DNA from 2 places in the Actinosynnema sp. NPDC053489 genome. Region 2 is predicted to be linked to the other one. Evidence: predicted binding sites of a transcription regulator. Region 2 holds the regulator's gene; the other holds the start of a gene.
The links. The regulator HspR, encoded in region 2, represses chaperone genes until heat shock. The targets are predictions, from matches to a motif close to ANNTTGAGTNNNNNNNACTCAANNT.
Positions count from the first base shown of each region.

Region 1 (14,912 bases), on a different contig from region 2:
ACGGTCAGTTCGTCCAGGACCGGGGTCGGGACGTCGTCCAGGTCCGGTTCGTTGCGCCGGGGGAGCAGGACCGTCGTGATCCCGGCGCGGTGGGCGGCGAGGAGCTTCTGCTTGACGCCGCCGATCGGCAGGACCCGGCCGGTCAGGGAGACCTCGCCCGTCATGGCCACGTCCGAGCGCACCGGGCGGCCGGAGAGCAGCGAGGCCAGGGCGGTGGTCATGGTGACGCCCGCCGAAGGGCCGTCCTTCGGCACCGCGCCCGCCGGGACGTGGATGTGGACGCCCCGGTCCGCCAGGGCCTGGGCGCGGTCGTCGTTGGAGCGCAGGTAGGACAGGGCGATCTGGGCCGACTCCTTCATCACGTCGCCCAGTTGGCCCGTCAGGGTGACGCCCGAGGCACCCGTTTCCGCGGCGGCCAGGGAGGCTTCCACGAAGAGGACGTCGCCGCCCGCTCCGGTGACCGCCAAGCCCGTCGCGACGCCGGGGACGGCGGTCCGCTCCGCCGATTCCGGGGTGTGCTTGGGCGAGCCCAGGTAGGTCCGCAGGTCCGCCAGGTCGACGGTGACCGGCAGCGCCACCTCGTCCAGCGCCACCTTCGCCGTGACCTTCCGCAGGATGCGCGCCAGGGAGCGTTCCAGTTGCCGCACACCCGCCTCGCGGGTGTACTCGCCCGCCAGCCTGCGCAGCGACGCCTCGGTGATCGTGACGTCGTCCGGGGTCAGGCCGGCGCGTTCCACCTGCCGGGGCAGGAGGTGGTCGCGGGCGATGGTGACCTTCTCGTCCTCGGTGTAGCCGTCGAGCTGGACCAGCTCCATGCGGTCGAGCAGGGGGCCCGGGATGGACTCCAGCACGTTCGCGGTGGCCAGGAAGACGACGTCGGACAGGTCCAGCTCGACTTCCAGGTAGTGGTCGCGGAACGTGTGGTTCTGCGCCGGGTCCAGGACCTCCAGCAGGGCGGCCGTCGGGTCGCCCCGGTAGTCCGCGCCCACCTTGTCGATCTCGTCGAGCAGGACGACCGGGTTCATGGACCCCGCCTCGGAGATCGCCCGGACGATGCGGCCCGGCAGCGCGCCGACGTAGGTGCGCCGGTGCCCGCGGATCTCCGCCTCGTCGCGGACGCCGCCCAGGGCGACGCGCACGAACTTGCGGCCCATGGCACGTGCCACGGACTCGCCCAGCGACGTCTTGCCCACGCCGGGAGGTCCGACCAGGGCGAGGACCGCGCCGGAACGACGGCCGCCCACGACGCCCAGGCCACGGTCGGCGCGGCGGCGGCGCACGGCCAGGTATTCGGTGATGCGCTCCTTGACGTCGTCCAGACCCGCGTGGTCCGCGTCGAGGACGGCGCGCGCGCCCGCGATGTCGTATGCGTCCTCCGTGCGCTCGTTCCACGGCATGTCCAGCACCGTGTCGAGCCACGTGCGGATCCAGCCCACCTCGGGCGACTGCTCGGCGGTGCGCTCCAGCTTGTCCACCTCGGCCAGCGCGGCCTTGCGGACGTTGTCGGGCAGGTCGGCGCCCTCGACGCGGGCGCGGTAGTCCTGCTCCTCGGTCGCGGGCTTGCCGTCCAGCTCGGCCAGCTCCTTGCGGATCGCGGCCAGCTGCTGGCGCAGCAGGAACTCCCGCTGCTGCTTCTCGACGCCTTCCTTGACGTCCTTGCGGATGGTCTCCGCCACGTCCAGCTCGGTCAGGTACTCGCGACCCCACTCCAGCAGCTTCTCCAGCCGCTCGGTGACGTCGTTGGTCTCCAGCAGCCAGACCTTCTGCTCGTCGCCCAGGTAGGAGGCGTAGCCGGCGAGGTCGGCCAGGGCGGACGGGTCGTCCACCTGCTGCACCGAGTCGACCACCTGCCACGCGCCGCGCTGCTGGAGGATCGTGGTGACCAGGGCCCGGTACTCGCGGGCCAGTTCGCGGGTGCGGTCGTCGATCGGCGGCTCGTCGGTGACGGTGGCCTCGACCCACAGGGCCGCGCCCGGACCGGTCGTGCCGGTGCCGATGCGGACCCGCTCGGTGCCGCGCACCACGGCCGCGCGCTCGCCGCCGGAGAGCCTGCCGACCTGCTCGATCAGCGCCAGCGTGCCCACCTTCGCGTACTTGCCGTCCAGCCGGGGCACCAGCAGCACCTTCGACTGGCCGCCCGCGGCGGTGGCGGCCTCGATGGCGGCGCGGGCCTCGGCGGTGGCGTCCGAGCCGCTGATCCGGATCGGCACGACCATGCCGGGCAGGACGACCACGTCGTCCAGCGGCAGCACCGGCAGCGCCAACGTCTCGCCCATGAATCCTCCAAAGTTGAGTCTGACTGGCTCAACCAAGATGAGCCCGGGATTGTTTCCGATAGGTGTTCGCCCAGAGCGAGCGTCCGTTCGGGGGTTGTGCCCCCGGTGCGGTGCCACCAAGATCACGCCGTCTACCGACGAGGAGGTGCGCATGGAGCAGGCGAGCTGGGTCCCGTCCTCCGTCGACCTGGACCGGCCGAGCGCGGCCCGGATGTACGACTACTTCCTGGGCGGGTCGCACAACTTCGCGGTGGACCGCGAGGCGGCCAAGTCGGTCGAGCGGATCTTCCCGGGCATGTCCGGCGCGGCGCGGGCCAACCGGTCGTTCCTGCGGCGGGCCGTGCGGTACCTGCTCTCGCAGGGCGTCGACCAGTTCCTCGACCTCGGGTCGGGCATCCCGACGGTCGGCAACGTGCACGAGATCGCCCAGCAGACGAACCCCGCCGCCCGGGTCGTCTACGCCGACGTCGAGCCGGTGGCGGTGGCGCACAGCACGGCGTTGCTGGCGGACAACCCGCTGGCCAGCGCCATCCAGGCGGACCTGCGCGACCCCGACTCGGTGCTGGGCGCCGACGAGGTGCGGTCCGTGCTCGACTTCGACCGGCCCATCGGGCTGCTGATGGTCGCGGTGCTGCACTTCGTGCCGGACGACGACGACCCGCAGCGGGCCATCGACCGGTACCGGGAGGCGCTGGCGCCCGGCAGCTTCGTGGCCATCTCGCACGCGAGCTGGGACGGCGTGTCGCAGGAGGGCCGGGAGAGCGGCGAGCAGGTCAACGCGATCTACCGCCGCACGGACAGCCCGCTGGTGCTGCGGTCCGGCGCGGAGGTCTCGGCCTTCTTCACCGGCCTGGACGTCGTGGAACCGGGCGTGGTGCCGCTGAGCGAGTGGCGTCCCGACTCGGACGACGCCTACATCACCGCGTACGCCGGGGTGGGTCGCAAGCCCTGAGGTGCTCGACGGCCAGCCGGGCCGCCGTGCCGATCACGGCGTCCGCCGCGGGGAGGGTGAAGGCGGTGCTCGCGCTGCGGGTGAACACCGCCACGGCGTAGCGCCCGCCGTCCGGGTACTCGACCACGCCGACCTCGTTGCGCACGGTCGGCAGCGTGCCGGTCTTGCCCGCCACCCGCACGTCGTCGAACGGGAAGCCGGACGCCAGCCGGTGCGGCCACACCTGCAGGGCCATGGCGCGGCGGATCGGCGCGCAGCGGTCGTGCCGCCACACGTGCCGCAGGAGCGCGGTCAGCTCCCGCGGCGTGCCCCGGTTGGTCCGGTCGGGGTCGAGGGCGCGCAGCCGGGACAGCACGACGGGGTCGGCGAGGGCGTCCGGCAGCTCGTCCGGGACCGCGTCCTCGGCGATGGTGCGCATGGAGTCCCTGGCCCGGTGCACGACGTGGGTCCGGGTGAGGCCCAGGTCGCGGAGGGTGCCGTTGAGCCGGTCGAAGCCGACCAGGTCCACCAGGGCGTCCGCGGCGGCGTTGTCGGACACGGTGATCGCGAGGTGGGCCAGGTCGCGCAACGACGCCGTGACGGGGTCGAGCATGCCCCCGATGCCGGTCGGGCCGCTGCTGCGGTCGCGGTCCAGGGTGACGCGCTCGGTCAGGTCCCGGCCGTCGTGGTGCAGCGCGACCAGCAGCGGCACCTTGAAGACGCTGGCCAGCACGACCGGCTCGTCCGCGCCGACCGCCACCTCGTGCTCCGGGTGGTCGAGGTCGACGGCGTGCAGCCGCCCGGTGACGCCGGCGTCGGCGAAGGCGGCGCGCACCCGTGCGGCGGTCACGACAGGTACTCCGCGGCGGGGCGGGGGTAGCGGGGCAGCGTGCCCTCGGCGTGCCGCATCCCCTGCGCGGTCAGGACCTCGGTGACGGCGTCGGCGAACGCCGCGACGGCCGGGGTCCGCCTGCCGCGCGGCCAGGCGGCGGAGGTCCGCCACAGCAGCGGAGCGCCGCGCAACGGCCGCCACACCGCGTCCGGCGGTGGCGCGACGCCGTCGTGCAGCGCCACCGCCCCGCCGGCCAGGACCAGGCCGAGCGCGAACTCCGGGTTGCCGGCCTGGTGCACCTCGGTGGGCGTGTAGCCGTGCCGGGCGCACGTGGTCAGCACCTCGTCGTGCAGCGCGGGCGCGACCGCGCGGGGGAACAGCACCAGCGCCAGGCCGTCCAGGTCGGCCAGCCGGACCTCCGCGGCCGCGGCGAGCGGGTGGCCGCGCGGCAGGAGCACGCCGATGGGGCTGGTCAGCACCGGTCCCAGGGCCAGCCACGAGACGTCGAACGGGAACCGCAGCACGCCCACGTCCAGGCTCCGGTCGGCCAGCGCCCGCAACTGCCCGGCCGTGCCGAGCTCGCGCAGCTTCAGCTCGACGGGGCTGCGCCGGCGGAACGCGGGCAGCAGGGCGGCGACCGCCCTCCCGCCCAGGTCGGGCGGCACGCCGGCGCGCAGCGACCCGGCCTCGCCGCGGCTGAACCGCCCGGCCAGCGCGCGCAGCCGGTCCTCGTCCGCCAGGAGGGTGCGCGCCTCGGCCAGCACCTGCCTGCCCGCGTCGGTGAGCGCGACGCGCCGGGCGTCCCGGTCGAGCAGGCGGACGCCGAGGTCGCGTTCCAGGCGCTGGATGCTCTGCGACAGAGGTGGCTGGGACATGTGCAGCCGGGCGGCGGCCCGGCCGAAGTGCAGCTCCTCGGCGACGGCCACGAAGTGCCGCAAGTGCCTGAGGAGGTCCACGAACAGCGATGATAGGCGTTCCGATATCGCATGGGTGGTGATATCGGACTTGGACACGCCCTGTCGTCCCTGGTGTTGTCGATGGCATGTGCGTGAGCAGACGACAGGTGTTGACGGGTGCGGCGGCCGTCGCGGTGGCGGGCGCCGGGCTGCCGGGGGTGGCGTTCGCGGAGGGGCGCAGCGGGGTCGGCCTGCGCTGGTTGGGCGTGGCCGGGTGGGAGCTGCTCTTCGACGGCAGGCGGGTGCTCGTGGACCCGTACCTGAGCCGGCTGCCGGTGTTCGACGCGCAGGGCGGGATCATCGCCGACCACCCGCTGAGGGTGCGCGAGGACCTGGTGGACCGCCACCTCGCCGAGCCGCCGGAGCTGGTGCTGGCCACCCACGGCCACTACGACCACCTGCTGGAGGTCCCGTACGTGGTGCGCAAGCACGGTTCGCGCGTCATCGGCACCGAGACGCACCGGCACCTGCTGACCGCCCAGGGCGTGCCGGGCGACAAGGTGATCGTCGCGTCGGGCGGCGAGTACCTGGACTTCCACGGCTTCACGGTCCAGGTCTTCCGCGGCCTGCACAGCCAGTTCGGCGCGTACGGGTACTTCGCGCCCGGCACGCTGACCGCGCCGCCGGCACCGCCGACCACGATCAGCGACCTCGTGGAGGGCGGGTCGCTGGCGTACCAGGTGACCGCGGGCGACTTCTCGGTCCTGTTCCTGTCCGGCACGGCGAACTTCGTCGAGCGCGAGATCGCGGGGCTGCGGCCGGACGTGCTCGTGCTCGGCATGAGCGGCCACGCGAACGTCTTCGACTACACCGCGCGGGCGTTGCGGGCGACCCGGCCGAAGCTGCTGGTGCCCAGCCACCACGACGACATGGTGACGCAGCTGGACGACCCGGCCCTGCCGGCGCGCGGCAACCCCGCCGCGGCGGCCGAGCTGAGCGAGACCGCGCGGCGGATCGGACTGGCCGCGCGCGTCCTCGACCCGGAAATCCTGCGCTGGTACCGGCTCTAGCCGAGCAGCCCCGCGCGGGCGGCGGCGAGGGCGGCTCGCGCGGAGCGCTCGGCGGTGGACCGGTCGACCGGCTCGCCGGTGATGAAGACCCGGTAGTACAGCGGCGCGCAGGCGAGGCGGACCAGCTCGACCGGGTCGGTGCCGGCCGGCAGCTCGCCGCGGTCGACCGCGCGGGTGACGACGGCGGCGGCGTCGGCGTGCCGTGCGGCGTAGAAGTCGCGCTTGGCGTCGAGGGCGCGGGCGGACTGGAGGGCGGCGGTCACGACGGCGACCACCACGGGTCGGCGCCCGGGGTCGGTGAACGTGTCGGCCACCTCGGCGGCGATGGCGATCAGGTCGCCCTCCACCGTGCCGGTGTCGGGGGCCCGCCAGTCGGTTTCGCGGGTGTGGTCGAGGGCGTCGGCGACGAGACCGTCGACCGTGCCCCAGCGGCGGTAGACGGTGGTCTTGTGCACGCCGGCGCGTTCGGCGACGTGCTCCACGGTCAGGCCGGGGTAGCCGCGGTCGATCAGCTCGGCGTACACGGCGGCGAGGACGGCTTCGCGGACGCGGGCGGAGCGGCCGCCGGGTCGGGACGTCAAATGCAACTCCAGTTGCGTTAGTGCGGTGGACGTGCCACTCTAACGCAACGCCAGTAGCGTTAGGAGTGCCGTTGATCCCCGACCCCACCGTCCTGCACCCGCTGCCCCACACCGACCGCGTCGTGCAGCTCAAGCCGTTGGTGACCTCGCCGACGATCGAGGTCGGCGAGTACACGTACTACGACGACCCGGAGCACGCGCTGGAGTTCGAGACCCGCAACGTGCTCTACGGGTACGGCAGCGAGAAGCTGGTGATCGGCCGGTTCTGCGCGCTGGCCACCGGCACGCGGTTCATCATGGCCGGCGCGAACCACCTCACCACCGGCGTGTCCACGTTCCCGTTCACGATCTTCGGCGGCACGTGGGGTGAGCGCACGTTGGACCTGATCACCGGCATGCGGACGCGTGGGGACACCGTCGTCGGCAACGACGTGTGGTTCGGGTACGACGCGCTCGTGATGCCGGGGGTGACCATCGGGGACGGCGCGATCATCGCCGCCGGGGCGGTGGTGACGTCGGACGTGCCGCCGTACGCGGTGGTGGGCGGGAACCCGGCGCGCCAGGTGAAGCGGCGGTTCCCCGACGAGGACGTGGCCCGCCTGCTGCGCGCCCGGTGGTGGGACTGGCCGGTCGAGCTGATCACCGAGCACGTGCGCACGATCATGTCCGGCACCCCCGCCGACATCGAGCGCCTCGCCCCCTGACCGCGTGTGTCGAACCCCCGCGTCCCGTGTGTCGAACGCTCAGGACCCCCGAGTTCAACGCTCGGGTACCGGGCGGGGCGACCCGGGCGTTGAACTCGGGGGTCGCGGGCGTTCGACACACGGGGTCTGAGGGTTCGACACACGAGGTTTGGGGGTTCGACACACGGGGGAGGCGGGGAGAATCATGGGGCGGTGGCCGAGGACTTCAACCGGTACTGCGACCTGACCATGCGCGGTGGGACGGCCAGCGGGGTCGTGTACCCCCTGGCGGTCGCGGAGTTGGCCCGGCACTACCGGTTCCGGTCGTTGGGCGGTGCTTCGGCGGGCGCCATCGGGGCCGCCTTCACGGCCGCCGCCGAGAAGGGGCGCGACCGGGGCGGCTTCCGCAAGCTCGCGGAGGTCGTCGACTGGTTCGCCGCACCCGGCTGGCCGCTCGCGCAGCTCTTCCAGCCCAGCGCGCACACCCGCAAGCTGTACCGGATCGTGGCCGCCTCCATGCAACGCCGCGAGACCACCGGCCGCAGCCCGCTGACCTGCCTGCTGCTCGCCCTGGTCAGCGCCATCGGCCCGCGGTCGCGCGCGGCCCTCGCCCTGGCGCTGGCGCTGTGGCTGGTCGGACCGACGTCGTGGTCCCGCCTGGTCACGTGGGGCGCCACGCCGACCTGGGTGCTGATCACCGTCACGGTCCTGGCCCTGGTCGCCGTGCCGGCCATCGTGCTGCGCGTCCTCCCGCGCGGGCGGGACGCGTGGCTGCGCCGCTCCGGCACCGCGCTGCTGCTGGTGCTCCCGCTGGTCCCGGTCGCCGTGACCACCCGGTGGACGGCGCCGAGCCTGGCGACCGCGGCCACGGCCGCGGTGTGGTGGCTGGTGCTCGGGTTCGCGTTCGCCGGCGCGGTCGCGGTCACCTACGCGTTGGGCGCCAAGCGGTTCCTCGACCGGATGGCCACGACCATCCACTTCGGACTCGTGCCCGGCACCGGCGCGTTCCGGCCGAACTTCTGGGACCGCCGCTGCGGCGTGCCCGCCTCGACCGGCGTGCCGCCGTTGAGCGACTGGATCGCCGACCTGCTGGACGACCTGTCCGGGACGACCGACCTCACGTTCGCCGACCTGGACACCAACCTGGTCCTGATGACCACGGACCTGTCCGAGGGCCGCCCCTACCGCCTGCCGTTCACCGCACCGCGCGCGGAGTGGCTGTTCTGCCGCACGTGCCTGCTGACCGTCCTGCCCGGGCGCACCGTGGCCAGGCTCGGCCAGGACCCGACGGAGCACCGCTGCCCGCTGCACCCCGCCGAACCGGTCCACGTGCTGCCGGACGACCTGCCGGTCGCCCTGGCCGTGCGGATGAGCACGCCCCTGCCCGGCCTGATCGCCGCGGTCCCGCTGGTGCGCGCCGAACCGGAACCGCGCGTGCACTGGTTCTCCGACGGCGGCATCACCAGCAACTTCCCCATCCACTTCTTCGACAACCTGCTGCCGCGCTGGCCGACGTTCGGCCTGAGCCTGCAGTCCTACCCGCCGGGCGACGACCGGGACGTGTGGTTGCCCGAGCAGGACGCCTCCACCGGCGGCAGGCCGTGGCGCGGCATCGGCCTGGTGCAGCAGTTCGCGTCGGCGATCCTGGACACCGCGCTGGACTGGCGCGACACCATGCAGTCCGCGCTGCCCGGCTACCGCGGCCGGATCGCGCACGTCCGCGTCGGCGCGGCCGAGGGCGGCACGAACCTGTTCATGCGCCCGGAGACGATCCGCGCCCTGGCCGAACGCGGCGCGCGGGCCGGTCGGCTGCTGCGGGAGCGGTTCACCGAGGACGGCGGCGTCAAGACCGACCGCTACCGCTGGATCCGGATGCGGCTGGCCATGCGCGAGTACCAGCAGCTGGCCGAGCAGTCCCGCGCCCGCGCCGACCTGTACCGCGACCTCACCGCCCGCTACCGCGTCCCCGAGGACCTGCACGCCTGGTTCGCCGTGCCGCCGACCGGCACGGACCCGGACGCGGCGCGCGTCGGCCTCACCCTGGACGCGCTCGGCGCGGTGCCCGGCGGCCCGTTCGACGGCGAGCCGCCGATCGACCCGGACCTGCGCCTCACCCCGCCCGAGTAGCGCGCCGGGTCACAGCTCGTCGAGGAACTCGTCCACCTCGGCCAGCGCCCGCCGCCGCACCGGCTCGGCGGACAGGAACAGGTCGTGCATCCCGCCCTCGACCGCCACGACCCGCACCCGCGGACCGATCCGCGGCCCCCACTGGACCATGTGCCGCACGTCCAGCACGGTGTCCGCGGTCATCGCCTCGGGCGTCCACCGCTTGGCGCCCAGGTGGCTGCGCCCCGACCTCAGCAGCAGCACGGGCACCGGCACCTCCAGCCCCCGGTGCAGCCGGGCGTGGCCGCGGCGGATCGCCCGCAGCCACCCGGCGTGCACGGGGAACGCCTCGATCGGCTTCCACGCCGTGTCGAAGTCCCACTCCCCGTGGTGGTCGCGGTGGATGCTCTCGCCGTACACCGGGCCCAGGCCGGGCCGGAGCACGAGCCTCGGCGCGAACCGCCCGACGCCGCGGATCACCGCCGTGCCGACCGTCCGCAGCAGCCACGGCTCGGCCAGGTCCAGCCACGGGCTGTTGAGCACCAGCGCGTCCAGCACGTCGTCCGACCGCCGCTCGTGCGCCCACAGGCTGGTGATGAGCCCTCCGGTCGAGTGACCCATGACGACGAGGTGCCGGTGGCCGTCCTCCTCGCGGATCACCCGCACCGCCGCGTCGATCTCCTCGAAGTGCTCGGCCAGGTCGGTGACGAAGTTGGCCACCTGCCCCGGCCGCAGCGACCGCCCGTAGGCGCGCAGGTCGAGGGCGTAGAAGTCGAAGCCCCGCGCGGTGAAGTGCTCGGCGACGTGCCGCTGGAAGAAGTAGTCCGCGAAGCCGTGCACGTGGAGCACCGCGCCGCGGGTCGCCTGCCGCGCCCGGCGGCGCACCAGGGTCGCGGTCGTGTCACCGCCCAGGGGCAGCGCGCGGGTCTCGTAGTCGGGGCCGAGCACGTCTGCGTTCACCACGCCAGTGTGCACGCCGATTCGTCCGATCGGGGATAGCCACGTCACGGAACGTGGCACTGTGACGGCATGAGCAGCGAGGAGATCGCGCGGTCGAGCGCCCGGGTCCGGTTCCCGGGCATCAGCCCGCGGGCGTACGAGCACCCGGTCGACCGGGGCGCGTTGGCGGTCCTGCGGGCGGTGCCCGGCATCGGCCCGGTGCTGCGGGCCGTGGCGGGGGCGTTCACCGAGCGCGGGGAGCGGCTGGGCCACCTCGCGTCGAGCATCCGGGTCGGTCCGAAGCAGTACCCGCGGCTGGACCGGCTCCGGCTGGAAACGGCGGCGACGCTGGACGTCGACCCGGTGCCGGAGCTGTTCGTCAAGCGCGACCCGGTGCCCAACGCCCTGGCGCTGGGCATCGACGAGCCGTTCATCGTGCTGACCACCGGCCTGGTGGACCTGCTGGACACCGAGGGCCTGCGGTTCGCCATCGGGCACGAGATGGGGCACGTGCTGTCCGGCCACGCGCTGTACCAGACGGTCCTGCAACGGCTGCTGCAGCTCCAGTACGGCCTGGGCTGGATGCCGGCGGGCTACTGGGCGGTCCGCGCGGTCATCGCGGCGCTGTTCGAGTGGTACCGCAAGACGGAGCTGTCCTGCGACCGCGCCGGCCTGCTGTGCGTGCAGGACCCGTCCGCCGCGCTGCGCGTGCACGTGGCCATGGCGGGCGGCACGGACCCCGGCCAGGTCGACACGGCCGGGTTCCTCGAGCAGGCCAGGGAGTACGAGCGGGCCGAGGACGTCCGCGACAGCGTGCTCAAGCTGATCCGCACGTGGCCGCTGACGCACCCGCTCGCCGTGGTCCGCGCCGCCGAGCTGCAGCGGTGGGCGGCGGGCGAGGAGTACCGGGCCATCCTGACCGGCTCCTACCGGCGCCGCGAGGACGACCGCCCGACGAGCTCCTTCACCGAGGACCTCAAGTCGGCGGCCCGGTCGTACAAGGAGTCCGCGGCGCAGTCCGAGGACCCGTTGGTCAAGGTGTTCAACGAGGTCGGGGACGTCCTGGCGGGCGCGGCGGGCAAGGTGCGGGGCAAGTTCACCGGAGTGGACTAGCCCGTTCGGCCGAGCGGAATGCGCCATCGTGGCTAACCTCCCACCTGACGACTGTGATCAGGAGGAGGGCCGGATGCGGCTTGCCGGGTTGTTGATGGCGTTGGTGGTGGCCCTCGCGGGCACCGCCTCGGCGGACGTGGACGAGCGCGTCGTGGGCGGTGAGCGCGTGTCGATCGCGGACCACCCGTGGGTGGTCTACCTGACCGACGCGGCGGGCAACCAGTTCTGCGGCGGCACGCTGGTCGCGCCGACCAAGGTCGTGACCGCCGCCCACTGCGCGACCAGCCGCACCCCGCGCAACACGCGGGTCGTGCTGGGGCGCGAGGACCGCCAGGCCGCCGACGGCGTGGTCTCCCGGCTGACCGGCATCTGGGTCCACCCGGACTACGTGTCCGCCGACCAGGGCGCGGACGTCGCCGTGCTGACGCTGCGCTCGGCGGTGAACTACCGGCCGCTGCCGCTGGCCCGGCCGTCCGACGGGGCGCTGTACGAGCCGGGCACGAACGGGCTGGTGCTGGGCTGGGGCCGGACCAGCGAGCAGGGGTCGTCGTCGCGGTACCTGATGGGCGCGACCGTGCCGGTGATGGACGACGGCTACTGCGAGTCCGCGTACCCGCAGTACGACCCGGACGAGATGACGTGCGGCGGTTACCCGGGCGGTGGCGTGGACACCTGCCAGGGCGACTCGGGCGGCCCGTTCGTGGCCGGCGGGAAGCTCATCGGGATCACCTCCTGGGGTGAGGGTTGCGCCCGGGAGGGCCGGCCCGGCGTCTACAGCGAGGTCAAGAGGTACGCCGACGTCATCCAGCAGCAACTGGCGGGCTGACCGGCGGCGTGCGGACCCCCGGGTCGCGGGGGTCCGCACGCCGGTCTAGAGGACCAGCCCGACCGACATGGTGAGGAACACCGCCGCGCACACCGCGTCCAACGCCGTGGTCACGCCCGGCCGGCGCAGCGAGCCCGCGACCCGCGCCGCGGCCACCACGATGGTCAGCTCCCACAGCGCGGCCAGCCCGAGGAACACCGCGGCGAGCATCCCGAGCTGGAACGCCGGGTCGCCCGTGCCGATGAACTGCGGCAGGAACGCCAGCGAGAACAGCAGCATCTTCGGGTTGGTGATGTTGGTCAGGAAGCCCTGCCGGAACGGTCGGGTCGCCACCGGCTCCGCTGCGCCGCCCGAGCGCCGCAGCAGCCCGCGGGTGATCGTGACGGCCAGGTAGAGCAGGTAGGCCGCGCCGATCCAGCGCAGGCCGGTCAGCACGGCGGGGTAGCGGGCGATCACCACGCCCAGGCCGGAGACGACCAGCGCCACCTGCGCGAGGGCGGCGGTGTGGATGCCCGCCAGCGCCAGCAGGCCGGCCCGGGTGCCCGACCGCATCGAGGTGCGCAGCAGCAGGAAGGCGTCCACGCCGGGGGTCAGCACGACCACCGCGCACGCGATCAGGAAAGCGGGCAACTGGGTGAAGTCCCAGGGCATGGAAACCTCCCTCATGTTCCGGACAGAACTCGGTGATCTGCCTCACTCGCCGTCGAATCTTCGGCGCTACAGCACTCTAACAACAGATTTTCCGGTTCCCATACCCCGGTGCGATCGGATGGGCGGCTCCGCTACGGTCGGTGGCCGATCGACCACATGCCGTAGAGAGGTGCTCCATGCGCATCAGCGCGCCCGTGTTCGCCGTCCTCGTGCTGGTCCTGTCCGCGCTGCCCGCGGACGCGGTCGTCGGCGGGCGGGAGGCACCAGCGACACCGTGGGCGGTGGCGTTGTTCGACGGGGGCGCGTTCTTCTGCGGCGGCGCCCTGATCGCGCCGGACAAGGTCGTCACGGCCGCCCACTGCACGGTCTCCCGCAGCGCGCTCGGCAGCCGCGACCGGCTGCCCGCCAACCTGACCGCCGTCGTCGGCCGCGCCGACCTCGACACCGCCGAGGGCCGGGTCGCCCGGGTCGCCGCGCTCTGGCGGCACCCCGCGTTCACGCAGGTCTCGGCGGGCGACGACGTGGCCACCCTCACCCTGGCCACCCCGCTGCCGTACCGGCCGATCCGGGTCGGGACCGCCGCCTCGGGCCAGGCGCGCGTCTACGGCTGGGGCCGGACCGGCGAGCTGGACGCGCCCAGCCGGCGGCTGCGCGAGGTGGACGTGCCGATCCGGACCGACGCCGAGTGCGCCGCCGCCGTGCCCGACTACCGGCCGGGCGGGATGCTGTGCGCGGGCTACCCGGAGGGCGGCAAGGACGCCTGCGAGGGCGACTCCGGCGGCCCGCTCACCGTCGGTGACGAGCTGGTCGGGCTGGTGTCCTACGGCCGCGGCTGCGCCCGTCCCGGCCAGCCCGGTGTCTACACCCGGCTGAGCCGGTACCGGGAGCTGCACTGAGGCTGTGGTACCACGGTGAGGTGCGCTCACACCCGTACCCGGCGACGCTGCGCCGGCAGTGGTCGGCCGACCTGACCCCCGACCAGCTCTACGCCGTGCTCAAGCTGCGCTCCGACGTGTTCGTGGTGGAGCAGAACTGCCCCTACCCCGAGCTGGACGGCCGCGACCTCGAACCGGGGACCCGCCACTTCTGGCTGGAGCCCGACGACTCGCCCGCGCCCGGGGCGTACCTGCGGCTGCTGGAGGAGCCCGGCGGCGCGTTCCGCATCGGCCGGGTCTGCACGGCCCGCGCCGCCCGCGGCCGCGGCTACAGCCGCCGGTTGATGGAGGCGGCGCTGGCCGAGGTCGGCCGGGCCGACTGCGTGCTGGACGCGCAGACCTACGTGGCCGACTTCTACGCGTCGTTCGGCTTCCGGCCGCAGGGCGCGGAGTTCATCGAGGACGGGATACCGCACCTGCGGATGCGCCGGTCTCCGTGATCACCCGCACGGCCCGCTCGACGTCGGCCTCGGACAGGTCGGCACGGGCGGTCAGGCGGAGCCGGGAGATCCCGTCGGGCACCGACGGCGGCCGGAAGCAGCCGACGACCACGCCCTGCGCGCGGCACGCCTCGGCCCAGCCGAACGCCGCCTCGGGCGACGGCGCCCGCACCGACACCACGGCCGCGGTCGGCGTGCTGACCCGCAACCCGTTCTCCCCCAACCGGAACGCGAGGTCGTGCGCGACCTCCAGCGCCCGCGCGGGCCGTTCCGGCTCCTCGCGCAGCACCTTCAGCGCGGCCAGGGCCGCCGCCGCGCTGGACGGCGCGAGCCCGGTGTCGAAGATGAACGTGCGCGCGGTGTCGACCAGGTGCCTGATCACCCGGCTGGGCCCGAGGACCGCGCCGCCCTGCGCGCCGAGCGACTTGGACAGCGTCAGCGTCGTCACCACGTCGGGCGCCTTGGCCAGGCCCGCCGCGTGCACCGCGCCGCGACCGCCGTCGCCGACCACGCCCAGGCCGTGCGCGTCGTCCACGACCAGCGCCGCCTCGTGCTCGCGGCACGCGGCGGCCAGGTCGGCCAGCGGCGCCTGGTCCCCGTCGACGGAGAACACCGAGTCGGTCACCACCAGGG
Region 1 is NZ_JBITXT010000008.1:152,800-167,711, forward strand. Features, by position in the region: gene lon (endopeptidase La) at 1-2,276, opposite strand, end outside; gene ACIGNX_RS20305 (SAM-dependent methyltransferase) at 2,428-3,228, shown strand; gene ACIGNX_RS20310 (serine hydrolase) at 3,194-4,057, opposite strand; gene ACIGNX_RS20315 (LysR substrate-binding domain-containing protein) at 4,054-4,995, opposite strand; gene ACIGNX_RS20320 (MBL fold metallo-hydrolase) at 5,088-6,005, shown strand; gene ACIGNX_RS20325 (TetR/AcrR family transcriptional regulator) at 6,002-6,586, opposite strand; gene ACIGNX_RS20330 (CatB-related O-acetyltransferase) at 6,658-7,290, shown strand; gene ACIGNX_RS20335 (patatin) at 7,483-9,396, shown strand; gene ACIGNX_RS20340 (alpha/beta hydrolase) at 9,406-10,335, opposite strand; gene ACIGNX_RS20345 (M48 family metallopeptidase) at 10,405-11,427, shown strand; gene ACIGNX_RS20350 (S1 family peptidase) at 11,501-12,253, shown strand; gene ACIGNX_RS20355 (LysE family translocator) at 12,299-12,904, opposite strand; gene ACIGNX_RS20360 (S1 family peptidase) at 13,081-13,800, shown strand; gene ACIGNX_RS20365 (GNAT family N-acetyltransferase) at 13,821-14,279, shown strand; gene ACIGNX_RS20370 (8-amino-7-oxononanoate synthase) at 14,233-14,912, opposite strand, start outside.
Region 1: a site for HspR is predicted at 2,287-2,311, ahead of lon (endopeptidase La). Genes of this name have one in related genera too.

Region 2 (14,912 bases):
ACCTCGGCGGCGACGACTGGGACCAGCGCATCGTGGACTGGCTGGTCGAGCGGTTCAAGCAGAGCAACGGCATCGACCTGACCAAGGACAAGATGGCGCTGCAGCGCATCCGCGAGGCCGCCGAGAAGGCCAAGATCGAGCTGTCCAGCTCGAACAACGCCTCCATCAACCTGCCCTACATCACCGTGGACGCGGACAAGAACCCGCTGTTCATGGACGAGACGCTGTCGCGCGCCGAGTTCCAGCGCATCACCAACGACCTGCTGGAGCGCACCCGCGCGCCGTTCAACAACGTGATCAAGGACGCCGGCATCAGCGTCGGCGACATCGACCACGTCGTGCTGGTCGGCGGCTCCACCCGCATGCCCGCCGTGGCCGAGCTGGTCAAGGAGCTGACCGGCGGCCGCGAGCCCAACAAGGGCGTCAACCCGGACGAGGTCGTCGCCGTCGGCGCCGCCCTCCAGGCCGGTGTGCTGAAGGGCGAGGTCAAGGACGTCCTGCTGCTCGACGTCACCCCGCTGTCCCTGGGCATCGAGACCAAGGGCGGCGTGATGACCAAGCTCATCGAGCGCAACACCACGATCCCGACCAAGCGCTCGGAGATCTTCACCACCGCCGACGACAACCAGCCGTCCGTGCAGATCCAGGTGTTCCAGGGTGAGCGCGAGTTCGCCCGGGACAACAAGAAGCTCGGCATGTTCGAGCTGACCGGCCTGCCGCCGGCGCCGCGGGGCGTCCCGCAGATCGAGGTCACCTTCGACATCGACGCCAACGGCATCGTGCACGTGTCGGCCAAGGACATGGGCACCGGCAAGGAACAGCGGATGACGATCACCGGCGGCTCGGCGCTGCCGAAGGACGACATCGAGCGGATGATCAAGGACGCCGAGGCGCACGCCGAGGAGGACAAGCGCCGCCGCGACGAGGCCGAGGTCCGCAACCAGGCCGAGACGCTGGTCTACCAGACGGAGAAGGTCCTCAAGGAGAACGAGGACAAGATCCCGGCCGACGTCAAGGAGAAGGTCACCGCGGCCATCGCCGAGACCACCGAGGCGCTCAAGGGCGAGGACATCGCCAAGGTCCGCGCCGCCGTGGAGAAGCTCGCCACGGAGTCCCAGGCCATCGGCCAGTCCCTGTACGCCAACGCACCCACGGCCGACGCCGCGGGCGCCGCGGGCGGCACGACCGCCGGCGACGCGCCCAAGGCCGACGACGTCGTGGACGCCGAGATCGTCGACGAGGACGAGAAGAAGTGACCAACCCCGAGGAACAGCCCCACGTGGTCGTGCGCGACCGCAGGCGCATCGACCCGGAGACCGGGCAGGTGCGGCAGGCGGCGCCCGACGAGGAAGCGCGGGCCGAAGCGGTGGCGGAGCCCGAGGGCGGCGGCAAGCACGCCGCCCCCGAGGCCCCCGACGACGCCCAGGCCGTGGCCGTCGACCCGTCCGTCGAGCTGAAGGCCCAGCTCGACGAGCGGACCGCCGACCTCCAGCGGTTGACCGCCGAGTACGCCAACTACCGCAAGCGCGTCGAGCGCGACCGGGAACTGGTGATCACCACGGCCAAGGCCCAGGTGGCGGGCGAACTGCTCGGCGTGCTGGACGACGTCGAGCGGGCCGGCGCCCACGGCGACCTCACCGGCGCGTTCAAGGCGGTGGCCGACAAGCTGGTCAGCGCCCTGCACGGCACCGGCCTCGAGCCGTTCGGGCACGAGGGCGAGGAGTTCGACCCGTCCGTCCACGAGGCCGTGCAGCACAGCACGTCCCCGGACGTCACCGGGCCGACCGTCACCGCCGTGCTCCGCCGCGGCTACCGGTTCGGCGAGCGCGTGCTGCGGCCCGCGCTGGTCGCCGTGACCGACCACGAGCCCGCCGCCGAGCAGGCCGCGGGCGAGCAGACCGAAGAGACCGCCGAGAAGCCGGTCGAAGAGCAGCAGGACTGAGGAAAGGGGGCGGCGTCCGTTGAGCGCTCGCGACTGGATCGAGAAGGACTTCTACCGCGAGCTGGGCGTCACCTCGGACGCCTCGGCCGACGAGATCAAGAAGGCGTACCGGAAGTTGGCGCGGGAACTGCACCCCGACGCCAACCCCGGTGACGCCAAGGCCGAGGCGCGGTTCAAGGCGGTGTCCGAGGCGTACGGCGTGCTGTCGGACAGCGCCAAGCGCAAGCAGTACGACGAGGCCCGCCGCCTCTTCGCCGGAGGCGGCGGGTTCCCCGGCGGCTTCGGCACGGGCGGCGGCGGGTTCGACGTCGGCGACCTGTTCGGCCGCCAGGGCGGCGCGCAACCCGGCGGCATGGGCGGCCTCGGCGACCTGCTCGGCGGCCTGTTCAACCGCCGGGGCGGCACGTCCGCGTCCGCGACCAGGCCCCGCCGCGGCGAGGACGTCGAGACCGACGTCCGCATCGACTTCACCGAGGCCGTCAAGGGCGCGACCGTGCCCATGCGCCTGTCCAGCCCCGCGACCTGCGGCACGTGCGCCGGGTCCGGCGCACGTCCCGGCACGTCGCCGCGGACCTGCCCGAACTGCGACGGCGCCGGCCTGGTGACCCGCAGCCAGGGCGCGTTCGCGTTCTCCGAGCCGTGCGCGGACTGCCGCGGCACCGGGCGCATCGTGGACGACCCGTGCCCCGAGTGCGGCGGCGACGGCGTGAGCACCAAGACCAGGACGCTGACGATCCGCATCCCCGCGGGCGTCGACGACGGCCAGCGCATCAGGCTGGCCGGCCAGGGCGAGCCGGGGCGCAACAACGGACCAGCCGGCGACCTGTACGTGCGCGTGCACGTCAACCCGCACCCCGTCTTCGGCCGGTCGGGCAACGACCTGACCGTGACCGTGCCGGTGACCTTCCCCGAGCTGGCGCTGGGCACGACGTTGACCGTGCCGACGCTCGAGGGCAAGGTGACCTTGAAGGTGCCCGCGGGCACGGCCAGCGGCCGCGTGCTGCGGGCGAAGGGCAAGGGCATCGCCCGGCGCGACGGCCAGGTCGGCGACCTGCTGATCACCTTGAACGTCGCGGTGCCCAACAACATGGACGCCGCAGCCCGGGAGGCGTTGGAGAACTACGCGTCGGTGACGGCGAAGCACGACCCGCGCGCGGAGCTCAACGCCCTGTTGGAGAAGAGGTCGGTGTGAGCTTCCCGTTCCCGCCCGGCACCGACGAGGACACCCCGTTCTTCGTCATCTCCGTGGCGGCCCAGCTGTCCGGTCTGCACGCGCAGACCCTCCGCGCCTACGACCGGTTGGGCCTGGTGTCGCCGGGCCGCACGTCCGGCGGCGGGCGGCGGTACTCGATGCGCGACATCGTGCTGCTGCGGGAGGTGCAGCGGCTGTCGCAGGAGGAGGGCGTCAACCTCGCCGGCATCAAGCGGATCATCGAGCTGGAGAACGAGGTCGGCGCGCTGCGGGCGAAGGTGCAGGAGCTGACCGAGCAGCTGTCCAACGCGATGGCCGCCGCCGAGCACGCCGCCGCGTCGGTGCACGCCTCCTACCGCCGCGACCTGGTGCCGGTGCGGCACGAGACGGCCCTGGTCGTCTGGAAGCCGAAGCGCTGACCGGCCCCGAGCCGCCCACCGCGTCGCCCGATGGGGTGATCATGTCGCGACAATGTACGGAAACGCCGTTACCACACCTCGGTTAGAACGAGGAACCCCGCGACCACCACCCCACCCGCACCTACCCACCCGCCCGCAGCCACCCACCACACCCACCCACCGCACTCACGCCCACCCACCACACTCACGCTTACCCACCACACCGCCCGCCGCCCGGATGGGGACCCACGTGGACTTCGTCTTCGTGCACGGCACCACCCAGTCACCGGCCTCCTGGCGTCCGGTGGCCGACCTGCTCCGCGGCCGCGGCCACCGGACCGTGGCCGTGGACCTGCCGACCGACCGGCCGGAGCTGCGCGCCACCGACTACGCCGCGATCGCCCGCGCCCAAGCGGGCGACGCGCTGGCCCCGGTGCTGGTGGGCCACTCCGGCGCGGGCCTGCTGATGCCGGCCATCGCCCGGGCCGTGGCCGCGTCGCACCTGGTGTGGGTGGCCGCGGTGGTGCCCGGCCCGGTGTCCCTGGCCGACGAGCTGTCCGTCGACACGGGCGAGATGTTCAACCCGGAGTGGCGCGCCCTCACCGAGCCGCCCACCGCGGACCCCGTGGTCGCCGCGTACTTCCTGTTCCACGACTGCGACCTGGCCGGCGTGCGCGCAGGCCTGCGGACGTTGCGGCTGTTCCACCCCGTCGCCACGTACCGCGAGGTGCACGAGGTGCCGCAGCTGCCGTCGACCTACGTCCTGCCGCGCGAGGACCGCACGTTGCGGCCGTCGTGGATGCGGCGCGCGGCGCGTGAGCGGCTCGGGGTCGAGGCGATCGAGGTCGAGGGCGGGCACTGCCCGCAGACGAGCCGTCCGGCGACGTTGGCGGCGATCCTCGGTGCGGCGTGGCCCGGACGGGCGTGAGGAGCTGTCGCCCGGACGGGTGGCGACGGGCTCCGGCGATGGCGGTGTGCGGTCAGGACGGCGCGGGGTGCCGCCGAGGCCGTCCGGGCGGCCGTGACCGCCGAGGCGGCCACAGCTGGGTGCACGGCGCGGCGGCCGAAGTGGCTCCGTGAGGTGAAAGTTTTTCGGGAAGTGGCTCAGTCCAGGGTGAACGGGTCGTACTTGATCCGGTCCAGCGGGGTGCCGGCGACCAGCATGCGGGACACCGTCGCCCGGATCATGGACGGTGAGCCGCACACCAGCACGTCCCGGTCCTCCCACGCCCCGTAACGGGTGACCACGTCGGCGAGCGTGCCCTGCTCCACGCCCCGCGCGCCGGGGTCCGACTCCAGCACCGGCACGACGGTCAGCCACGGGTTGGTCATGGCGAACCGCTGGAGGTTGTCCAGGTCGTACAGGTCCTCCCGGGTCCGCCCGCCCAGGAACAGGTGCACCCTCGGGTTCTCGCCCCACTGCGCCATCTCGTCGATGATCGCGTGCATCGGCGCGACCCCGGTCCCGCCGGCGACCATCAGCACGTCCCGCCCGGACTTGCGGTCGACGCTCAGCCGGCCCATCGGCGGACCGATGCGCCACACGTCGCCGCGCTGCGTGTGCCCCACCACCGAACGGCTGACCCACCCGCCCTCGACCGAGCGAATGTGGAACTCGATGATGCCGTCGTCACGGGGTGCGTTGGCGGGCGAGTAGTACCGCCACAGGCGCGGGCGCTGGGGCGTCTCGACGCTGACGTACTGCCCCGCCCGGTACCCGACCGGGTGATCCGGTTGCAGCCGGACGACCGCCAGGTCCCAGCTCACGCGCTGGTGGTCCAGCACGGTGGCGTGCCAGTAGGCCGGGCCGTCGTCGGCGGCCGCCGCCTCCTGCATCGCCCGCGCCATGATCGTGTACGCCTCGGCCCACGCCATCTCGACCTGCGGCGTCCACGCGGGCCCGGCGTACTTCTTCACCGCCGCCAGCAGGGCCGTGCCGACGGACTCGTAGTGCACGTTCACGACGCCGAACTTGCGGTGGTCGCGCCCGAGCTGCCGCAGGAACGGGATGAGGTCGTCCGGCCGGTCCACCATCTGCACGACGTGGACGAGGGCGCGCAGCAGGCGGCTGCGCTGCACCTCCATGTTCACGGGGAACATCTCGCGGGTCGCCGGCGCGAGGCTGAAGAGCATGCCGTAGAAGAACTTGGCCACCTCTTCGGAGCGCGGCTCCACCACCGCGAAGCTCTCCCGGATCATCCGCACCATGGCGGTGACCCCGGGGGGAGGTTGGCGGTGTGGCGGGGTAGGGATGGGGCTCAACACGGCGTTCGCAGTCATGGTCCGGGCGCAGTCTCCACGTTTCTGGCGGCGCCAGCAAGGGCGCTACGTCCTCGTCAAGCTTCCATCCCCGACGAGGGGACACTAACCCGCCAACTGGCCGGTTGACTCCTTGATGCCACCTTCGAGTGCAGTGCGGTCACGGACGGTTGCAGACAGTTCCCGCGAACGGGTGGGCATTCCCCATCACATATACCGAATCTAGCGGTCTTCGCCCACCTCCAGGTGCACTAGACCTCACGGCATGTGGCTCACCCGACATCGCCGGCACGTCCGGCCGGCGCTCCGGTGCCCACGTTCACCCCGGTGGCGGCCGGCAGACCGCGGCGGTGCGGTGGGCCGCAATCGCCTGTGGATTCCCACCTGCGGATTGTGGACAACTTCGGCTCGGCTGTGGACAAGCTGCTACGACATCCGGGTGACCCGGGTCAGCCCTGCTCGGACCGCTCCGCTGCGCTGCGTTCAACGCAGAACTCGTTGCCCTCCGGGTCGGCCAGCACGACCCAGCCCGTGCCGTCCGGTCGGCGCATGTCCGACACCAGCGCCGCCCCGATCCCCAGCAGCCGCTCCACCTCGGCGTCGCGCGGGATGTCGGGCCGCAGGTCGAGGTGCAGCCGGTTCTTCACGGCCTTGGGCTCGGGGACCTGGATGAACAGCAGCCCCGGCCCCTCGCCGAGCGCGACGAGCGCTTCGGGGTCGCCCGGCTGGTCGTCGGCGGAGATCGGCCGGCCGGTGACCTGGCTCCAGAAGCCGGCCAGCGCGTAGGCGTCCCGGCAGTCGACGGTGATGTGGTGCACGAGTGAGGTCATCGGCCAATCCTGGGGGCGGGGTCCGTTCGGTCGCACGTCGATTTCCGGCCGTGGCCCACGCCACACGCTTCCGCTAGGTTGAGCGGAACAGGCTCAACTTTTCTGACGTTGATCCGGATGAAGGCTGGTGCGCGACGCCGGCCCCTGCGGCAGGAACACCCGACCGAGGTGAGGAATGGACGCTTTCAACCCGACCACGAAGACGCAACAGGCCGTGTCCGCCGCCGTGCAGGCGGCGACCATCGCGGGCAACCCCGACGTCGGCCCGGTCCACCTCCTCGGCGCGCTGCTGGCGCAGGGCGACGGCCTGACCGCGCCCCTGCTCTCGGCCGTCGGCGCCGACCCGAAGCAGGTGCACAAGGAGCTGGAGCAGCTGACCAGGGCGCTGCCCGCGGCCAGCGGCTCGTCCGTGTCCGCGCCCCAGTTCTCCCGCGACGCGGTCCGGGTGCTGGGCAAGGCGCAGGAGCTCGCCACCGAGATGGGCGACGAGTACGTGTCGACCGAGCACCTGCTGGTCGGCCTCGCCCAGCACGGCGGCCAGGTCGCCGACCTGCTGCGCCGCCACGGCGCGAGCCCCGAGTCGCTCAAGGAGGCGTTCGGCCGGGTCCGCGGCTCCGCGCGGGTCACCAGCCCCGACCCGGAGGGCACCTACCAGGCGCTGGAGAAGTACGGCGTCGACCTGACCGAGCGCGCCCGCAAGGGCGAGTTGGACCCGGTCATCGGCCGTGACGCCGAGATCCGCCGCGTGGTGCAGGTGCTGTCGCGCCGCACGAAGAACAACCCGGTGCTGATCGGCGAGCCCGGCGTCGGCAAGACCGCCATCGTCGAGGGCCTGGCGCAGCGCATCGTCGCCGGCGACGTGCCCGAGAGCCTGCGCGGCAAGAAGGTCGTCGCGCTCGACCTCGGCGCGATGGTCGCGGGCGCGAAGTACCGCGGCGAGTTCGAGGAGCGGCTGAAGGCCGTGCTCAAGGAGATCACGGACTCGGCCGGCCAGGTCATCACGTTCATCGACGAGCTGCACACGATCGTGGGCGCGGGCGCGACCGGCGAGTCCGCCATGGACGCGGGCAACATGATCAAGCCGATGCTGGCCCGCGGCGAGCTGCGGATGGTCGGCGCGACCACGCTGGACGAGTACCGCGAGCGCGTCGAGAAGGACCCGGCCCTGGAGCGCCGCTTCCAGCAGGTCTTCGTCGGCGAACCGTCCGTCGAGGACACCATCGGCATCTTGCGCGGCCTCAAGGACCGCTACGAGGTGCACCACGGCGTGCGCATCACCGACGCCGCGCTGGTCGCCGCCGCCACCCTGTCCGACCGCTACATCACCGCCCGCTTCCTCCCGGACAAGGCCATCGACCTGGTGGACGAGTCCGCGTCCCGGCTGCGCATGGAGATCGACTCCCGCCCGGTCGAGATCGACGAGGTCGAGCGCGCCGTGCGGCGGCTGGAGATCGAGGAGATGGCGCTGGCCAAGGAGTCCGACCCGGCCTCCGTGGAACGGCTGGCCGCGCTGCGCGCCGAGCTGGCCGAGAAGCGCGAGGACCTCGCCGGGCTGACGGCGCGCTGGCAGAACGAGAAGGGCTCCATCGAGAAGGTCCGCGACCTCAAGGAGCAGCTGGAGCAGCTGCGCGGCGAGTCGGAGCGGGCCGAGCGGGACGGCGACCTGGGCCGTGCCGCGGAGCTGCGGTACGGGCGCATCCCGGCGTTGGAGAAGGAGCTGGAGGAGGCGACCCGCACCACGCAGGACGCCGCCGTGATGCTGAAGGAGGAGGTCGGCCCGGACGACGTGGCCGACGTGGTCTCCGCGTGGACCGGCATCCCGGCGGGCAGGCTGCTGGAGGGCGAGACGGCGAAGCTCCTGCGCATGGAGGAGGAGCTGGGCAGGCGCGTGGTCGGGCAGGCGGAGGCCGTCCGGGTGGTGTCGGACGCGGTCCGGCGCACCCGCGCGGGCGTGGCCGACCCGGACCGGCCGACCGGCTCGTTCCTGTTCCTCGGCCCGACCGGCGTCGGCAAGACGGAGCTGGCGAAGGCGCTGGCGGAGTTCCTGTTCGACGACGAGCGCGCCATGATCCGGATCGACATGAGCGAGTACTCCGAGAAGCACTCGGTGGCCCGGCTCGTCGGCGCGCCCCCCGGGTACGTCGGCTACGACCAGGGCGGCCAGCTGACGGAGTCGGTCCGGCGCCGCCCGTACTCGGTCGTGCTGCTGGACGAGGTCGAGAAGGCTCACCCGGACGTGTTCGACGTGCTGCTGCAGGTGCTGGACGACGGCCGGCTGACCGACGGCCAGGGCCGCACGGTGGACTTCCGCAACACGATCCTGGTGCTGACCTCGAACCTCGGCTCGCACTTCATCGCGGACGCCACCCTGGACGAGCTGCAGCGCAAGGACGCCGTGATGTCGATCGTGCGCACGCACTTCAAGCCGGAGTTCCTGAACCGGCTGGACGACGTCGTGGTGTTCCACTCGCTGGCGACCGAGGAGCTGACGTCCATCGTGGACATCCAGGTCGACCGGCTCGGCAAGCGCCTTGCGCAGCGGCGGCTGCACCTGGAGGTCACGCCCGCGGCCCGGGAGTGGCTGGCGCTGAACGGCTTCGACCCGGTGTACGGCGCGCGGCCGCTGCGGCGGCTGGTGCAGTCGTCGATCGGCGACCAGTTGGCGAAGGAGCTGCTGGCGGGCGAGGTGCGGGACGGCGACACCGTGAAGGTCGAGGTGCTGGACGACCACTCGGGCCTGATCGTCGGCCGGTCCTGACCGGTCTTGTTCGGACGTGCCCGGCGAGGTGTCGACACCTCGCCGGGCACGTCCGCGTTCACCTGGCGATTCGATGCCGCCCGGCAAACCCTCGCGGGACCTCCGCCCGGTCTGTCTGCGGCTCGGTCTGGCGGGGGGCTGGTCTGTCTGTGGGCCCGGTCTGGCGGCGGCCCGGTTGCGGAGCCGGCTGCGCAGGCGTCCCCGACCGGGGGACCCCTGGTTTTACTCTGCCGGCCGGCACCGACAGCGGGGGTAAGGGCGGCCCGTGCCTGTGGACAACGCCGTGGCCTGTGGATAAGTCGGGGTCGGCGTTCGGCCCGCCCGCCGTGGCGCGCGCCACGTCCCCCGCGCGATCCGGGTAACAGCTTGATCCGTTCGCGCGAACCACGCCCCAAGTGATCTTCGTTTGTTCACCGCCGCCCGCTACTCTCGCACCGTGGGCATACCGGCGTGGGTCTGGTTCACCGTCGCCGCGGTCGCGGGCGTCGCGGGGTTCGCCCTGCTCGCGACCGACCGGGCGCAGCGAACCGCGCGTAACCGCGAGCGCCGCCGCTGGGCGGCGCTGCGCGGCTGGCAGTTCGAGGAGACCGACCACGTGCTGCCCACCCGCTGGGAGAGCGGCGCGATCGCCTACTACGGCGCGGGCGTCGCCAAGGACGTCGTCGCGGGCTCGACCTTCACCGCCGACGGCCGCCGCCAGGTCTACGTGCTCGACCACGAGACCGGCGGCAAGGTCAACTCCGTGCTCGTCGGCGTGCGCTGCCGCAAGCCGCTGTCCGTGGTCGTCGAGCTGTGGCTGCCCAGCGTGCCGTTCCAGCGCGACCAGATGCCCGACCTGCTCGGACCGGTCGGCTCGCGGTACGCGTTCGTCAGCGAGCTGCCCGCCGCGCGCAAGCTCATCACCCCCGACCTGGTCGACGCGGCCGAGGAGATCGGCGGCGACGTCACCGTCGTGTGGCTGGAGGACGACTGGGTGCTCGCCGCCGCGCCGCCCAACTCCACGCCCGCCCGCCTGGAGCGGCTGCTGCGCGACCTCGGCGAGCTGGCCGACGTGATCGACCCGTTCGAGGCCGACCCCGAGGCCGAAGCCGGTGGCGAGGTCCACCGCCCGCAGTTCGGGCGCAAGCCGTGACGCCGCCCACCGCCCTGGTGACGGGCGCGTCGTCGGGCATCGGCGCGGCGTTCGCCCGCAGGCTCGCCGCCGAGGGCCACGACCTGGTGCTGGTCGCCCGCGACGAGCGCCGCCTGGAGGAGACGGCGGCCAAGCTGCGCGCCGCGCACGGCATCACCGCCGAGGTGCTGCCCGCCGACCTGGCCGCGGAGGCCGGTCGCGCGAAGGTCGCCGACTTCCTCGCCGGACGCGAGGTGGACCTGCTGGTCAACAACGCCGGCTTCGCGATCTCCGGCGAGTTCTCCACCGCCGACCCGCGCGACCTGCGGTCCCAGCTCGACGTGAACGTGACGAGCGTGCTGCTGCTGACCCGCGCGGCGCTGCCCGGGATGGTGGCGCGGGGCCGGGGCGCGGTGGTCAACGTGTCCAGCGTCGCCGGGTTCCTGCCCGGCCGCGGCACCAGCTACAGCGCCGACAAGGCGTGGGTGACGTCGTTCTCCGAGGGCATGGCGATGGCCACGGCGGGCACGGGGGTGCGCGTGCTGGCGCTGTGCCCCGGGTTCGTGCGCACCGAGTTCCACCAGCGGGCGCGGATCGACATGTCCAAGACGCCCGACCTGCTCTACCTCGACGCCGACCGGGTGGTGCACGAGTGCCTCGCCGACCTGCGCTCGGGCAAGGTGCTGTCCGTCCCGGGGACCCAGTACAAGGCGATCACGACGTTCGCCCGGCTGGTCCCGCGCGCGCTGGTGCGCCGCATCGCCTCCCGCGTGGCGGGCGGGCGCGGGCGCACCTGAGGGCGGACGCCGGCGGGGGTGTCGGCGCCGGGGCGGGTAACGGTGTGTTGGCGCGCGGCGCGATGTGACACTCTTGGGACCCGTGCGAACTGATGTGGTCCTGGACGCCGCGGCGAAGGCCGAGCTGGCGCGGTTGGTGAGCGAGTTGGCCGTGGTGCACGGCAAGGTGACGCTGTCCTCGGGCGCCGAGGCCGACTACTACATCGACCTGCGCCGGGCGACGCTGCACCACGCCGCGGCACCGCTGATCGGCAGGCTGCTGCGGCAGCTCACCGCCGACTGGGACTACGTGGCCGCGGGCGGGCTGACGCTGGGCGCCGACCCGGTCGCGTGCGCGATGATGCACGCCGCCGCGGCGTCCGGCGAGGTGCTCGACGCGTTCGTCGTGCGCAAGGCCGCCAAGCAGCACGGCATGCAGCGGCAGATCGAGGGCATCGAGGTCGCCGGGCAGCGCGTGCTCGCCGTCGAGGACACCTCCACCACCGGCGGCAGCGTGCTGACCGCCGTGGAGGCGCTGCGCGCGAACGGCGCGACGGTGGTCGGCGTGGCGACGGTCGTGGACCGGGGCACGGGCGCGCGCGAGGTCATCGAGGACGCCGGCCTGCCGTACCGGTACCTGCTGGACCTGAACGACCTGGGCCTGGCCTGACGTGGTCGCGCTGGTCCTGCTGCTGGTGATCGTGGCGATCCTGGGTGTCGGGGTCGCCGTGGGGTTGTCCCGCCGCAAGCGGAACCCGTTCGCGAACCAGGAGTTCGTGAACCAGTGGGAGCAGGGCATGCGGGCGCTGGAGGCGTCGCTGGGCTGGCGGTTCGTCGCCGAGGACCAGGGCTTCCAGGAGCGCGTGCCGCAGGTCGGGCGGATGCTGGAGGCCGACCGGAGCCGGGTGAAGTTCCAGCTCGTCGGCCACTGGCGCGGGGTGCCCGTGCTCGCCGTCGAGGTGGTGTTCCGCGCGGACAACGTGGTCGCGTCGGAGTACCGCACGTACACGGTGGTGGTCGTGCCGCGGCCCATGCCGGGCCCGTGGGTGCTGATCAGCCCGCGCAACGACAGCGTGTGGGGCCTGTTCGAGCAGTTCGTGGCGACCGGCGACCCGGCGTTCGACAGCCGCTACGAGGTGCGCCGCCGCAACCCCGCGTTCGCCTCCGCCCTGCTCGGCTTGGGACTCGCCCAGGCGCTGCTGCAGGACCCGCGGGCGAACGGGGTGGCGATCGCGTTCGACGAGCACAACCTCGCCGCCGCCGTGCCGGGCCCGCTGCTCCAGGCGCCGCTGGCGCCCCTGGCCGACCTGCTGCTGGACGTGGCGGGCCGGGTGCCCTGGCAGGCGTTGCCGCGCGGCTGAGGGCCGGCCCACACGTCATTCGCCGACGCGCGATCACCCGGCGGCCTAGTCTGGCAGCGGGAGGTCGCTATGGTCGCGCGCGCGTTCGCCGAGCTCGTCATGGTGGTGCACTTCGCCGTTCTCGTCTTCCTGGTGGTCGGGGGTTTCCTGGCCTGGCGCTGGCCGAGGGTGCTGTACTTCCACCTGGCCATGGCCACCTGGGGCCTGCTGATCGTGCTGTTCCCGCTCGCCTGCCCCCTGACCTGGCTGGAGAACGAGCTGCGCGCCGCCTCCGGCCAACCGCGGCTGGTGGTGGGCTTCATCGACACCTACATCGACGGCGTCCTCTACCCGGACTCCGCGGCCCGCCTCGTGCAGGTGCTGGTGGCACTCGTCGTGGTCACCTCGTGGACCGGGTACTACCTGAAACGGCGCGAGTCCTCTCCGACCCGCACGGAGGCTTGTCGCTGAACCGGTCCAACACCCCGGTTCGGCTCTTCGGGTCAACCATCGTCGATCACCCTTTCAAAGCCTTATCCTTCGGGTTGAGGGGGTGGCGCGATGAGTTTGTTTCGACCTCGGAAGAGTGCGCGGAGCGACCTTTATCCCGAGCTCCTGGCTTATTACTGTGATTTGATCGAACGGGAACGAGGGCAACGTTGGCGCGTCCAAGCCTGGGCTCAGGAAGTCCGCGTCGGCGAGAACGGTGACGTGGACCAGCGCCTGTGCTTCACGGTGGTGGCGGAGTGCGACCGCCTCGACTTCGTGAGCTTCCACGACGGGGTCAACTGGAACTGGCCGCAGGCGCACCAGGACCAGGTCCGGATCGAGGTTCGCACCTCGGAGAGGCACGGTCTCGGGGGCACACGTCTGGACATCACCCACCACTGGACCCGCGGTGGCCGGATCAAGACGTTCATCCACCTCGATCGGCCGATCTCCCGCGGCGAGGAGTTCACGTTCGTGGCCGACATCTCCTGGCCCCGGAAGTGCTTGCCCTTCGTCCGGGGTGAGGGCCCGGACAGTTTTCTCGTGTCCTTCAGCGAGATCACCAGCCTGATCGAATACCGGATCGTGCTCCCGAAGCGGTGGACGGTCAACTTCGAACACCTCGGCCTCATCCCCGGTCGGGACGATTACGTCCTGACCGCGTCCGTGAACCGGGACGGTTGCCCGGTGGCCTCGCTGACCGTGCGCGACCTGCCGAGCTACCGGAAGGTCGGCATGAAGCTCGACCTGTCGCCCTCGGCGGCGTGACTACGATCGCCACGGTCTGTCCGGAGCCGGGGGTGACGTGGAACAGCGAGTGGTCCTCGAGGGGTTTCACGCCGTCAAGCACGCGGTTCGGTTCGGGGCGGTGGTGGGGACCGTGGTGGTGCTCGACCGGGACGCGGCGGTCGGGTTGGCGCGGACGCACGCGCCCGACCTGGTGGAGGTCTTCGAGCGGGCCGCGGTGGTGACGCGCGCGGAGTTCGAGCGGGTGATCGGGCGGGGTCACCCGACCGGGGTCGGCGGGATCGCCGAACGGCCCGCGCCCGGACCGGTCGCACCGCGCGGCGCGCCCCTCGTGCTGCTGGACAACCCGCGCAACCTCGGCAACTTCGGCGCGGTCATCCGGGTGGCGGCCGGGCTCGGGGCCGGCGGGGTCGTGTCCCTGGGCGACGTCGACCCGTGGCACCCGAACGTCCTGCGCGGCAGCGCCGGGTTGCACTTCGCGCTGCCCGTCGGGCGGTTGTCGGGGGTGGACGACGTCGACGGGACGGTGATCGCGTTCGACGCCGGCGGCCGGGACCTGCGGGACGTGCGGATCCCCGACGACGCCGTGCTGGCCTTCGGCTCCGAGCGCCACGGGCTGTCGGCGCTGGTGCGGGACCGCGCCGACCTCGTGGTCTCGCTGCCCATGCGCCCGAAGGTGTCCAGCTACAACCTGACCACCAGCGTCGCCATGGGCCTCTACCACTGGGAACTGTTCCGACGAGCTTCTTGAACGGTTCAGTCGGCACGCTGGTGGCGTGACCTCACCCAAGCTCCTGGCCGCGCGCGCCGGCGTCGCCGAACGCGCGGTCGAGTCCCGGCACCTGCGTCGGGTCTGGGGAGTGCCGGGCACGGTCCTCGGCGCGGTCGCCTGGCCCCTCGACTGGTCGGGCCGGGCGCACGTCCGGTTCAGCTACTGGTGGCAGGCGCACCTGCTCGACTGCGTGCTGGACGCCCAGCTCCGCTCGCCGAAGCAGGCGCGCGTGGCGCTGGTGCGGCGGCTCGTGCGCGGCATCCGGCTGCGCAACCTGGTCGGCTGGACCAACGACTTC
Region 2 is NZ_JBITXT010000003.1:919-15,830, forward strand. Features, by position in the region: gene dnaK (molecular chaperone DnaK) at 1-1,256, shown strand, start outside; gene grpE (nucleotide exchange factor GrpE) at 1,253-1,942, shown strand; gene dnaJ (molecular chaperone DnaJ) at 1,962-3,134, shown strand; gene ACIGNX_RS06530 (heat shock protein transcriptional repressor HspR) at 3,131-3,553, shown strand; gene ACIGNX_RS06535 (alpha/beta fold hydrolase) at 3,783-4,460, shown strand; gene ACIGNX_RS06540 (FAD-binding oxidoreductase) at 4,637-5,740, opposite strand; gene ACIGNX_RS06545 (VOC family protein) at 6,241-6,621, opposite strand; gene clpB (ATP-dependent chaperone ClpB) at 6,797-9,379, shown strand; gene ACIGNX_RS06555 (hypothetical protein) at 9,816-10,511, shown strand; gene ACIGNX_RS06560 (SDR family NAD(P)-dependent oxidoreductase) at 10,508-11,287, shown strand; gene pyrE (orotate phosphoribosyltransferase) at 11,382-11,936, shown strand; gene ACIGNX_RS06570 (hypothetical protein) at 11,938-12,627, shown strand; gene ACIGNX_RS06575 (DUF2784 domain-containing protein) at 12,697-13,077, shown strand; gene ACIGNX_RS06580 (hypothetical protein) at 13,168-13,863, shown strand; gene ACIGNX_RS06585 (TrmH family RNA methyltransferase) at 13,976-14,593, shown strand; gene ACIGNX_RS06590 (glycoside hydrolase family 76 protein) at 14,619-14,912, shown strand, end outside.